Regions from separate parts of the Anoxybacillus sp. B2M1 genome, predicted to be linked through region 1. Evidence: riboswitches for the same ligand, from Rfam matches in the RefSeq annotation. Region 1 holds a riboswitch; each other region holds the start of a gene.
The links. A riboswitch is a leader RNA that binds a small molecule or an ion and turns the genes downstream of it on or off. The one in region 1 is predicted to bind lysine.
Positions count from the first base shown of each region.

Region 1 (4,341 bases):
CTTGTCGTTTCCCGTTGGAACAACGGGGAAGGTCTGCTAGCTGAAAAATCGAAGGATGTTTCCATGTTCGCAGGAATCTCCCACTTCGAAGCGAAAGTGGTAGTAATTCAAAGATGATATGATATAATGGAAAAGGAAAAGACGAAAATGAAGCGCATGGAGTGAATGATATGAACATAGGATTTGGCGAGATTGCCTTGATCGTATTTTTTGCCCTGTTACTTTTCGGCCCGAAAAAGCTGCCAGAGCTTGGACAAGCAGCTGGAAAAACGCTCCGCGAATTTAAAAATGCTACAAAAGGCATCATGGATGACGAAGAACAGAAAACGAAAAAGCACGACTGAAAAAACCGCTTGGCATAGCCGAGCGGTTTTTTAGTCTAATTCACATTCTTTGAGGGGAACGACCTTTGTCTTTTTCACGATTTTATAGCCAAGCCAAACCGCTAAAAACAATGGCAGTCCAATGTAGGAAACGAGAATGCCGTACCAATCGATTGACTTCCCCATAAAGGCTCCATAGTTCTGTCCCAAAATGACAATCGTGCAAAGCACTAGAGCGAACAATGGTCCAAATGGAAACCATTTGGCTTTATAAGGAAGATCATTGAGATCGCGCCCTTGCGCGGCATATGCTTTGCGGAAACGGTAGTGACTGACCGCGATGCCTAGCCACGCAATGAATCCCGACATACCAGAGGCATTTAATAACCATACATAAACGGTGCCATCGCCAAAGAACGAAGCCAAAAAAGCAAGCGTTCCTAGTGAAGCTGTGACTAGTAATGCATGAACAGGAACACCGCGGTGATTTAGCTTGGCCAGAAATTTTGGCGCTTTTCCTTCTTTTGCTAGATCCCAAAGCATTCGAGTAGACGCGTACATACCGGAATTTCCGGCTGATAAAACCGCTGTTAAAATGACGGCGTTCATAACGGATGCAGCCAACGCAATGCCAGCTTTATCAAAGACGAGAGTAAATGGGCTGACTGTAACGTCGCTATTCGCTAGATTTTCATTTGTATACGGAATAAGCAGTCCGATTGCTAAAATAGCCAGTATATAAAATAGCAAAATACGCCAAAATACTTGACGAATGGCGCGAGGAATGTTTCGTTTCGGATCCTCGCTTTCGCCGGCTGCAACCCCAAGCAGCTCTGTTCCTTGGAAAGAAAATCCCGCGGCCATAAAAATGCCGAGAGTCGCCATGAACCCACCATGGAACGGAGCGTCGCCGATGGTGAAGTTTCTAAATCCAACCGCTTCACCACCCATAATGCCTACAATCATGAAAAAGCTGACAATAAGAAAAATAATAACCGTTACTACTTTAATAAGGGAAAACCAATATTCGGCTTCACCAAATCCTTTTACAGATAAATAGTTAAGTAAAAACATAATCACTAAGCATAATGCGCTCCATAAAAGTGAAGGGCTATTCGGAAACCAAAATTTCATGATCATGGTCACAGCCGAGAGTTCTGCGGCAATTGTAATGGCCCAGTTATACCAGTAGTTCCATCCTAAAGCAAATCCGAGCGCAGGATCGACAAATTTCGTTGCATACGTACTAAACGTTCCGGTAACGGGCATATAAGCGGCCATTTCCGCAAGGCTGGTCATCAAAAAATATACCATCACTCCAATCGCGATATACGCTATGAGCGCTCCACCCGGTCCAGCGGTATGAATCGCTCCGCCGCTTGCTAAAAACAACCCAGTACCAATCGTTCCCCCAAGAGAAATCATTGTTAGATGTCTTGTTTTTAGTTTTCGTTGCAGCTGGTTAGGCGAAGCCGGTGTGGCGGCTTCCTGTTTTTGCATGACGCTTTCCATGTTTTCATCGCTCCTTTTTTTTCATGTTGTCATGGAAAGGAGCCGGGCAATAAAAAAAGCCGCCGAAGGAGATTCGGCGGCAATGCAATCATTACCCGTATCAACCCTTCCGTGAAGATAGCGCCCCACGGTTGCTTTACGCAAACCGTGACAGTGCTGCCCCTATTCGGTGACAGCCCCAGTTCGCACATCCAGAGAAATGTGCCAACTTCGGCGGCTTTTCCTTTCGAGCGAAGTCTTCAATGTTCTCTGCATCTCGTTCGCTGTACTCATAAAAGCCGCAACCTCTACCTCATCGGGTGAATGAGGATGCTATTCATTTTGTTCCATGATGATTATAAAACAATTTTTGTACAAAAACAATATTTATTTATGCTTCAATCGCAAAAAAGCCAAACCCTTCTATGTTTACTATATACGTGGAATAGAGCGAGAGGCATGGAACGATAGAAATCCTGTTTCGTGAACTACTCACCACTTAGCTAAAGCTTGAAGTGGGAGCTTCTCAGTTCCACGACGAAAGCCGCCTTTCGTCTCCCTGAGCGTGACTTCGGGTCGTTCCAACCCTAGATGTCCGACAATTCGGAGTTCTTTTGTACCTTGGATATTTTACGCATGGAAGGATCCGCTTGGTTTTCGCATTTTATTTTCTCCATGCAACCTCCTATATCCAGTTATGAAAGAACGACATAGGTTTATTTTACCACAGGGTCAGACAATTGAACAGGCAAAAGCCTGTCCTTGTCCGAAGTCGATTCATCTCCCACTTTCATCAAGCTTCGCAAGATTTAGAAATGGGAGACTTCTCGACTGAAGAATGTTAAAACGACCATATGGTGAACAAGCAAAGAAAAAAGGATTCACGATATAAGTGAATCCTTTTTTCTTTATTATTCTGACATTTCTACAAGTTTTTTCGATAATAATAACAGAACAAAGCCAAGAACAATGGTAATGCCGCCAATTAAGCTGAAAATTTCTAGATAGCCTAATGACTCCGTAAAAGCTGCTAATTGACCTGCTAAAATATTCGCGATACCAGTTGCTGATAACCAAACTCCCATTAGCAGGGAAGCGAGACGAATCGGTGCGATGCGGCTTGTAAGTGATAGCCCAACCGGTGATAGGCAAAGCTCACCAAGCGTATGCAAAAAGTATGTTAAAACAATAAATAATGCATTTGCTTTTACCGTAATGTGTTGCTCGTCGCTTCCGGTTTGCAGCAGAGCAGGAACCAAAACAGCAAATCCGAGACCAAGCAAAATCATACCTAATCCCATCTTTGTCGGAGCTGATAAATCACCGCGTTTAGAGTTAGCCAATTTTACCCATAATGCAGATAAAACGGGTGTTAATAGAACGATAAATAATGGATTTAATGATTGAAACCAAGAGGTTGGCATGGTCCAGCTGCCGATGGATTTATCGACGAACTTATCGGTATACAATGTAAGCGAGCTTCCTGCTTGTTCGAAGCCAGCCCAGAAAAAGACAACAAAGCACATTAAAATTAAGATCACACGAATGCGCTGTTTTTCTTTTTTTGTTAACGGCTCTTTTGGCGCAGTTGAAGCTGTTTTCTGTTTGCCAATCGGCTTTTTGCCGATTTCTCCTAGATAACGATTTCCTAATAGATTAAAAAATACTTGACCAATTATCATACCGATGGATGCGGCAAGGAAACCATATTTAAATCCATACTGCACGACGCCATTGACAGTCGTTTTAAAATAATCTTCAGCTAAAAATCCACAGATCAGCGGAGCAAAAAAGGCGCCGATGTTAATTCCCATATAGAAAATGGTAAAGGCTGCATCGCGGCGCTTGTCATTTGGTCCGTACAATTCACCGACAAGCGTCGAAATATTAGGTTTAAAGAAACCGTTTCCGATAATTAATAGTAAAAGCCCCGTATATAACCCTATTTTTGTATTGACCGCAAACAGTATAAGATTGCCGACGGCCATAATAATTCCGCCGATGGTAATAGCTAAGCGACGACCTAAAAAGCGGTCAGAAAGGTATCCACCGATAATAGGGGTAAAATAAACAATCCCTGTAAAGACCCCATAAATACTTACGGCGATTCTTTGATCAAATCCTAAACCGCCACTAATGGTTGCTGTCGTTAAATAAAGAACTAGGATCGCCCGCATTCCATAGTAGCTAAAACGCTCCCAAATCTCGGTGAAGAATAAAAGATAAAGCCCGGGAGGATGTTTTTTGCTTTGTTCCTGTTGCATCGGTTGAACCTCAGGTAATGCTCCCATTTTTCTTCCTCCTAAATTGATGATCGTGCAAAGAACATTTTATTTTATAAAATATCTATAAGTCAATAAAATTATATAGAAATAGAAAAATATAAACTTTTAAACTTATCTTTATCGATTTAATAGTGTTATTAATCTAAATATTATATTATTTGTATAATGAATCTTTCCATCATACTCTATATACTAGCTATTTCGTTCAATGGAAACAGGGCATTCATGGTGCTTGTTCAATT
Region 1 covers NZ_CP015435.1:481,386-485,726, forward strand. Annotated here, with positions in the region: gene GFC28_RS02390 (twin-arginine translocase TatA/TatE family subunit) at 171-344, shown strand; gene GFC28_RS02395 (amino acid permease) at 375-1,835, opposite strand; lysine riboswitch at 1,946-2,133, opposite strand; gene GFC28_RS02400 (peptide MFS transporter) at 2,726-4,105, opposite strand.

Region 2 (4,341 bases), 1.0 Mb from region 1:
GGACGCAGCCATCTGCAAATGGCGATTTTAAATGAGCCACTTGTATAAGTTCAGTAAATGACTTGCTTCCTCCCTCGCGGCAAAGCGTCAAATAATTGCGCCACGCTTCCTGATAATTTTCTCTTGAACGCTTCCAAAACTGAAATGCGCACATTTGCGCAAGCGTATAGTCAATATAATAAAAAGCCGTTGTATAAATATGGCTTTGACGTTGCCAAAAACCGCCGCGCTCCAAATAATCATGGCCATCGTAATCCCTTGTTGGCATGTATTTTCGTTCGATTTCCCGCCATTTTCTCTTCCGTTCCGCTGGTGTTGCCTCCGGATTTTCATAAACGAAGTGCTGGAATTCATCAACCGCCACCCCGTATGGCAGAAACAGCACAGCCGAGCTTAAATGATGAAATTGATATTTTTTCGTATCTTCTTTAAAGAACAGCTCCATCCATGGCCATGTGAAAAACTCCATGCTCATGGAATGGATTTCACACGCCTCTAACGTCGGCCAATTATACTCTGGAATTTCGTAATGGCGGCTTTCATACACTTGAAAAGCGTGGCCCGCTTCATGGGTGAGAACATCAATATCGCCGGACGTGCCAGTAAAATTCGCAAAAATAAAGGGCGCTTTATATTCTTCTATATATGTGCAGTAACCACCGCTTGCTTTCCCTTTTTTGGCCAAAAGATCCATCCATTCATTTTCAATCATAAACCGGAAAAACTCGCCTGTTTCTGGTGACAGCTCTTCATACATTTTTCGGCCGTTTTCGATAATCCACTTTGCATCCCCTTTTGGCGTCGGATTGCCCGTCGGGAATGAAAATGCTTCATCGTAATATTTCAGCTTCTCGACGCCAATTCTTTTCCTCTGGCGTTCATACAGCTTTTCTGCTAACGGCACAATATAAGCTTTCACCTGCTCACGGAATCGCGCAACCATTTCAGCATCATAATCGGTCCGTCCCAACCTTGCATATCCAAGTTCAATAAAGTTGTTAAACCCTAGTTTTTTTGCAATGCTTGTACGCACTTTGACAAGCTGATCGTAAATATCGTCAAATTGTTCCTCATGCGTTTCAAAAAAGGCAAACCGCGCTTCATTTGCCCGCTTCCGCATTTGCCGATCAGGCGACTCCACAAACGGCTGCAGCTGTGCCAACGTGTATTCTTGTCCTTCAAATAAAATTTTTGCGGAGGCTACCAGTTTTGTATACTCGCTTGCTAGCTTATTTTCTAACTGTAAATCCGCGACAATCTCAGGAGAAAACGTTTTAAGCTCTGTTTCCGCAAGTGCAAATAACTGTTTTCCCCAGCGTTTTTCGAGCTCCGAACGAAATCGGGAGGCGACGAGCGCCTCATAATATTCGTTGACAAGGCCTTTGACAATCGGATCCACCTCATCGAAAAAATCTTGCTCCTGCTTATAAAAGTCATCATTTGTATCAACCGTATGGCGAATATAGCAAATTTGCGCCATCGTGCTAAATTCGTTGCGCAGTTTATTAATTTGCTTCATCGCTTCATCCTGCTCTTCCGCATGCTGCGCCTGTTGAAACGCCCGCAATGCCGCTTGAAATTCTGTCTTTAGTTTTTCCATGTCAGGGCGCTTATATAGAAACTCGGAAAACTTCAAATCCATCCCTTCCTTTTCCTCAAAAATTTCTAACCTTAGTTATATTCCACTTGTTTGCTAAAAATTCCTGTTCATGCTTCAGATAAAAGCATATTGACGAATATTGTCGAATCGTGTATGATTATCAAGGTAATTGAATATTTTTTCTTCTCGTCAACTTAGATGAGATAGAGGTTGCAATGGATAAAAGTAGTTTGAATGAGGGACAGAGGAACCGATGACTTCAAATGAAAGGATTCATTGCCGAAGTTTGCAGCGTACTCTGGCGCCGCAAGCTGGGCCTGCATTCGAATAGAGTCAGGACTGCCATCGCTTAATGGAAGCGATGGAGCGCTATCTACATTAAGTTAGATGCGGATGTCACATGCACCCGTTGAAAACTTAAGGGTGTATTTTTTTTGATAAATGGACAAATCAGAAAGGAGTAGGGGTTATCTTGCAGCAAAATAAACTAGGTCTCTGGGTATTAACGGCGCTTGTCGTTGGGAATATGGTTGGATCAGGAATTTTTATGCTTCCTCGTTCACTTTCAGAAGCCGCGAGCCCTTTAGGGGTCATTTTAGCTTGGCTATTAACAGGTGGTGGAGTGCTAATGACCGCTCTTGTCTTTGGCAATTTAGCGATTCGCAAGCCTGAGTTAAATGGCGGGCCGCAAATTTACGCGAAGGAATTGTTTCCAAAGAGATCAAACGCCTCGGTTTTATCGGGATTTATGTCTTCCTGGGGCTATTGGATTGGAAATTTTGCTGGAAACGTGGCCATTATTACGACATTTACGAGTTATTTATCCACATTCTTTCCGATTTTAACAAGCAAACAAACCGTATTTATGGTAGGCGCTACACCGATCAAACTCGGCAACCTCCTTACCTTTATGGTTTGTACCGCTCTATTATGGGGAATGCACTTTATTATTTTGCGCGGCATCGAGGGAGCCGGAAAACTAAATTTCATAGCCACTTCGGCAAAGGTACTCGGCTTCTTTTTATTTATTGCCATTAGCTTATTTGCATTTGATAAAAGCAACATCGGCTCTGTCGTCGCTCCGCGTTACGATGAAGCAGGCCATGCCGTTAGCCTGTTCGGACAAGTGACCGGCGCGGCCGTTGCGACGTTATGGGCATTTGTCGGAGTGGAATCTGCGATTGTGTTCGCTTCACGTGCACGCAAGCAAGCAGATGTCAAACGGGCGACCATTCTTGGTTTGCTGATTGCTCTCATCATTTACATTGGCATAAGTGTGCTTGTAATGGGCTTGCTGCCGCAAAAACAGTTGATTCATTCAGAGAAGCCTTTAGTGGATGCGATTCAAACCATTTTAGGCCCCAGCGGCGCATACATCTTAGCTGGACTTGGCCTCATCAGCCTTCTTGGCTCGACGCTCGGCTGGGTGTTATTAAGCGCGGAAGTTCCGTATCAAGCCGCGAAGCAAGGATTATTTATCCCTGCCTTCTTAAAAGAAAACAAAAAAGGAATGCCGAAATTCGCTTTAATTTTGTCAAATGGATTAGCGCAACTTTTCATTTTCTCAACGATCTCTCATTCGATGTCAGCCGCATTTGATTTTGTCATTTATATTGCGACACTCGCTTATCTCGTTCCTTACTTTATCGCTTCTGTCTTTCAGCTCAAACTCACATGGACAGGAGAGACATATGAAACCAATACAAAACAGCGAATCACAGATGGAGTCATTGCAGCACTGGCCACTATTTATTCCATCTGGGTCATTATCGCGGGAACATCTGACATCAAAACCTTTATGCTTGGCGTTGCGTTGCTCGCAAGCGGCATCATTTTTTATCCGCTTGTGAAAAAAGCAGTAGATAAAGAAGAAAACGCGAAAAAAAGACTGTCAGCTTGATCCAAAAAAGAGGGGTTTCTCCCTCTCTTTTCTTTTATCTATAGTCCCTCCTCTCTCTTTATCAAAAAAGAACGCGCGCCCGCCACCCATTATAAAAAAGCGCCAGCGAATCTTTGATCCGCTGGCGCTTTCACCATCTGTACTTATTGCTGTTTCGCACCGTATCCCATTTTTTTCAATAATTCAATAACCTGTTCTTTCTCTTCAGTCGTTAATCCGGAAAGTGTTTCATGGATCGTTTGTTCATGCTCCGGAAATACCTTTTCAATAAAAGCTTTTCCTTTATCCGTAATCGAAGCATAGGTTACACGGCGATCCTTTTCACATGCTTTGCGCATAATCAGCCCTTTTTGCTCTAATTTATCGACAACATATGTGATGCTGCCGCTTGCCAGTAAAATTTTCCCGCCAATTTGCTGCAATGGCTGATCCCCCTTATGATATAGCAATTCCAACACAGCAAACTCCGTAGGGTTCACGCCGAACGACTGAATGGATTTATTTACTTGATCATTAACAGCACGGTACGCTCTTGACAGCACAATAAATAGCTTTAATGATTGCAAAATTTCCTCTCTATCCGCCACTTGTCATCAAATCCTTTATCGGTCGAATTCGAAGCCATTGTAGCGAAAAATCCTCTCTTTGTCAATGAAACGCCCCGATCTACGCCGTCCATTCTGCACGTTCTTCTGCCATTCGTTTCAGTGCTGGAAAACCTCTCGGCGAATCGATTCGATTCCATCCATCAAAAAGCGCAAGAATCGCTTAAGATTCCTGCGCTTTTTGGTTATTGAACAGCTTCTTCTTTTTCCTCATAAGGATGGGCAACCCAGCCAGA
Region 2 covers NZ_CP015435.1:1,483,292-1,487,632, forward strand. Annotated here, with positions in the region: gene GFC28_RS07160 (M3 family oligoendopeptidase) at 1-1,636, opposite strand, end outside; lysine riboswitch at 1,797-1,980, shown strand; gene GFC28_RS07165 (amino acid permease) at 2,073-3,500, shown strand; gene GFC28_RS07170 (MarR family winged helix-turn-helix transcriptional regulator) at 3,644-4,087, opposite strand; gene GFC28_RS07175 (1,2-dihydroxy-3-keto-5-methylthiopentene dioxygenase) at 4,291-4,341, opposite strand, start outside.
Region 2: it holds a riboswitch for lysine, as region 1 does, so the genes downstream of both, GFC28_RS07165 (amino acid permease) here and GFC28_RS02395 (amino acid permease) in region 1, are expected to answer to the same signal.

Region 3 (4,341 bases), 830 kb from region 1:
ATAAAAAAAGAATTGGTTGAAAAAATGAACAAAGCAGCAGAAGCCCTTGAATTTGAACGAGCTAAAGAATACCGTGATCAAATTGCGCATATTGAAGCGATGATGGAAAAACAGAAAATGACGATGAAGGATTTTGTTAACAGAGATGTGTTCGGCTACTCCTATGACAAAGGATGGATGTGCGTCCAAGTCTTTTTTATTCGTCAAGGAAAGCTAATCGAGCGAGATGTTTCGATCTTTCCGCTGCATCAAGATCCCGATGAAGAGCTGCTCACATTTTTAGGACAATTTTATTCCAAGGAGAATCATTTTAAGCCAAAAGAAGTAATCCTGCCGCTTGAGGTTGACGGAAGCTTGGCTGAGCAGTTGCTCCAGGTGCCTGTTATTCAACCGAAAAGAGGAAAGAAAAAAGAGCTGGTCGATCTTGCGAGTAAAAATGCAGCGATCGCTTTAAAAGAGAAGTTTTATCTTATTGAACGCGATGAAGAACGAACGGTTAAAGCGGTTGAAAACTTAGGAGTTGCGTTGAACATTCCAACACCGCATCGAATCGAAGCATTTGATAATTCTAATATCCATGGGGCTGATCCGGTTTCGGCGATGGTGGTGTTTATCGACGGCAAGCCTGAGAAAAAAGAATATCGCAAATATAAAATTAAAACTGTGAAGGGGCCAGATGATTATGAATCAATGCGCGAGGTTGTACGGCGGCGATATAGCCGTGCTTTAAAGGAACGCCTTCCTCTTCCGGATTTGATTTTAATTGATGGAGGAAAGGGACATCTGGCGGCTGTTCGCGATGTGTTAGAAAATGAGTTGGGCTTGGAAATTCCGCTTGCCGGTCTTGTAAAAGACGACAAGCATCGCACATCGGAATTAATCATGGGAGATCCACCACAAATCGTGCCATTGTCGCGAAACAGCCAAGAATTTTATTTGCTGCAGCGCATTCAGGATGAAGTCCATCGTTTTGCTATTACGTTTCATCGCCAGACGCGAGGAAAATCGTTATTTCAGTCCGCGCTTGACCACATTCCGGGAGTTGGAGAAAAGCGAAAAAAAGCGCTTCTTAAGCATTTTGGCTCTTTAAAAAATATAAAAGAAGCGACGATTGAGGAGCTGCAAAAAGCGGCGATTCCTCGCGCAGTTGCTGAAAAAATTTATGAAAAGCTGCGAGAATAGTATTGTCAATTGGAGAAAAAGCTGATACAATCACCTTAATTGCATATTTATACACTTCTAAGCACAGAAGTGAAGATAGAGGCGCGAACTTCAAGAGTAGGCATTTGGAGGAAAATGGGTTCCAAAGAAAAATGCCGAAAGGGGAGGCTCGCCGAAGTGGGGGAAGTCTCATTGCTTTTCCTGCTGGTCCTGCGTTTAAGAAATGTAGGACTGTCAAGATGACCCATCTTGGAGAGCTATCTCACTGTGTGGAGCGAATTCGTTTCTTTTCTTATTTCGTTATGCACAGCAATGAGAAGCCTCTCATTGCTGTTTTTTTATTTGTTTCTATACCGGTATAGATGCTGAAATCAACATTTTAAGAACAAGGGATGAGAAAAATGGGAATGATTGTGCAAAAATTTGGCGGAACGTCTGTAGGATCTATTGAACGTATTCAGCATGTCGCTGATCGAGTAATGAGCGAGGTGCAAAAAGGACATCAAGTGGTCGTTGTCGTTTCAGCGATGGGAAAGACGACGAATCAGCTTGTGGATTTAGCCAAACAGCTAACGTCCCAACCTAGCAAGCGGGAGATGGATATGCTTCTTTCGACAGGGGAGCAAGTGAGTATTGCCCTATTAGCGATGGCTTTGCAAGAAAAGGGGTATGCAGCTGTTTCTTTAACGGGCTGGCAAGCTGGAATCAAGACAGAGACTGTTCATGGTAATGCTCGCATTATAGATATCGACACAACGAGAATTCATCAATATTTGCAAGCAGGACAAATCGTCATTGTGGCTGGTTTTCAAGGAGTGACGGAAAAGGGAGATATCACGACTCTTGGTCGCGGCGGTTCTGACACGACAGCTGTAGCTTTAGCGGCCGCTCTACAAGCGGATAAGTGCGATATTTATACAGATGTGACAGGAGTGTTTACTACCGATCCGCGCTATGTAAAAGCAGCGAAAAAGCTAGAGGAAATTTCCTATGATGAGATGCTAGAGCTGGCCAATCTTGGAGCAGGAGTGCTTCATCCGCGGGCTGTAGAGTTTGCTAAAAATTATCAAGTATTGCTGGAAGTTCGTTCGAGTATGGAGGAAGAGAGCGGAACAACGGTAAAGGAGGATGTTTCAATGGAACAGCATTTAATTGTCAGAGGGATTGCTTTTGAAGATCAAGTAACAAAAGTGACGGTCCAAGGGCTCCCGCACGAGTTGCCTATGTTGCCAACCGTTTTTACAGCGTTAGCGAATCGCGGGATTAATGTCGATATTATTATTCAAAATACAACCAATAGCGGAGCAGCAGCTGTGTCGTTTTCCATTCGCACAGAGGATTTGCCTGAGACTTTGCAAGTGTTGGAATCATTCAAGGGAGCAAAGATAGAATATGAAAGCCAACTGGCCAAAGTATCGATTGTCGGCTCAGGAATGATCTCTAATCCAGGTGTAGCTGCACAAATGTTTCAAGTGTTAGCGGATCAAGGGATTGAAATAAAAATGGTCAGCACGTCCGAAATCAAAATTTCAACCGTCGTGTCTCAAGAAAATATGGTTGCAGCAGTAGAAGCGTTGCATACGGCGTTTCAATTGGATGAAAAAGCCGCCGTGCGTTCATAACCAGACAAGACTGTACTGCTGGAAATCATGGCAAGCGTTTGGGGACCGAAGGTGCATTCAATCGTAATCGTGCTGCGCCGGCTTGCTTCGACTAAAAAAGCAAGCAAATGCTTGCTTTAAGTGGTAGACAAAGTCAAAATCGACTTTGTCTACCATCATTTTATACAATTCTTCTATTCATAGTGGTAGTTCTACATCAGTTTGGCTTGAAGGCGCTTGGCAGACAAGAAACGCCAGCCGAGTGAAGACGCGAAGCGAACCCAAACGTTCATGAGCGACGAATGAGGCCCGTGACGCAGGATGAAGCGTTTGTTAACAGTCTAAGGCAAGCAAATACGTATACTTGCCTTTGTTCCTGTCGTGCATCGATAGGCTAATACAATTGAAAAGGTGCAGAAAATCTGTCTATTCAGCAATTTCGTGTTTACGGTCCCATTTCACAGTAAAAGTCACTTTTTGATCACGCTTTTTTTGCTGCTCATATGCTTCCGAGACGAAGCGTTTTTGCTGTTCAATCTGCTGTGCGAGAAAGCCGGCCTCAAGCTGAAATGAACAGTGAGCATTCATGGCGATCCGAGCGGATACCGCGGGCCCTGTCAGCTCGATTTCTAATTCATCTTGGCGTTCTTTGATGACAGCGAGCGTACCCCATCCTGCTTTTTCAAAAAATAAAATGATGTCATCGAATGTTTCTAAGGGGTAGCAGCGCGCTAAATGCTTTCCCGCCCAATATAAAATGCTGTCGGTTTCTTTGCCAAGCAAATCGGGAAGAAGGACTTCTCGAATTAGATGATATCCAAATAAAGGAATTTCAACGTGCTGTAATGCTTCATAGTGTTCCTGAAATGAATGTGTTTTCACATAATTCCCCTCTTTCTATCAAACATTATAGCCGAACAATGAGAAGAAATCAGTATTTTTCTTTCGATTTTTGCACAAATATTGTTTTAATTTTCAAACGATTGAACATTTTATGAACTCGTTTTCTTGACGCTACTACATTGTGGGAGTACAATGGATGTGACGCGTGATTAATGGAAATGGAAGCATTTACAGTTCTATTAATCATTTAGTTAGTGTGGATGGGGAGTGCATAAATCTTTTATTATCACTATTTAAAAAGGGGGTATACTATATGGCAGGAAATCGAGAATTTTTTTACCGCCGACTCCATTCATTACTAGGGGTTATTCCGGTTGGAATTTTCCTAGTCCAGCATTTAGTAGTGAACCACTTTGCGACTAAAGGTCCAGAATCATTTAACCGGGCAGCATCATTTATGGAACATTTACCGTTCCGCTATTTTTTAGAAATATTTATCATTTTTTTGCCTTTGCTGTTTCATGCTATTTATGGACTTTATATCGCTTTTACCGCTCAAAACAATGTGGGCAGATTTGGATATTTCCGAAATTGGATGTTCATGCTTCAGCGGCTGACAGGAATCATCACGCTCATTTTTGTCACGTGGCACGTATGGCAAACACGTGTACAAGCTGCTTTTGGAGCTGATGTGAACTACGACATGATGGCCAACATTGTTGACAATCCTTTTATG
Region 3 covers NZ_CP015435.1:3,468,240-3,472,580, forward strand. Annotated here, with positions in the region: gene uvrC (excinuclease ABC subunit UvrC) at 1-1,182, shown strand, start outside; lysine riboswitch at 1,251-1,429, shown strand; gene GFC28_RS16860 (aspartate kinase) at 1,563-2,783, shown strand; gene GFC28_RS16865 (YslB family protein) at 3,189-3,644, opposite strand; gene GFC28_RS16870 (succinate dehydrogenase cytochrome b558 subunit) at 3,919-4,341, shown strand, end outside.
Region 3: it holds a riboswitch for lysine, as region 1 does, so the genes downstream of both, GFC28_RS16860 (aspartate kinase) here and GFC28_RS02395 (amino acid permease) in region 1, are expected to answer to the same signal.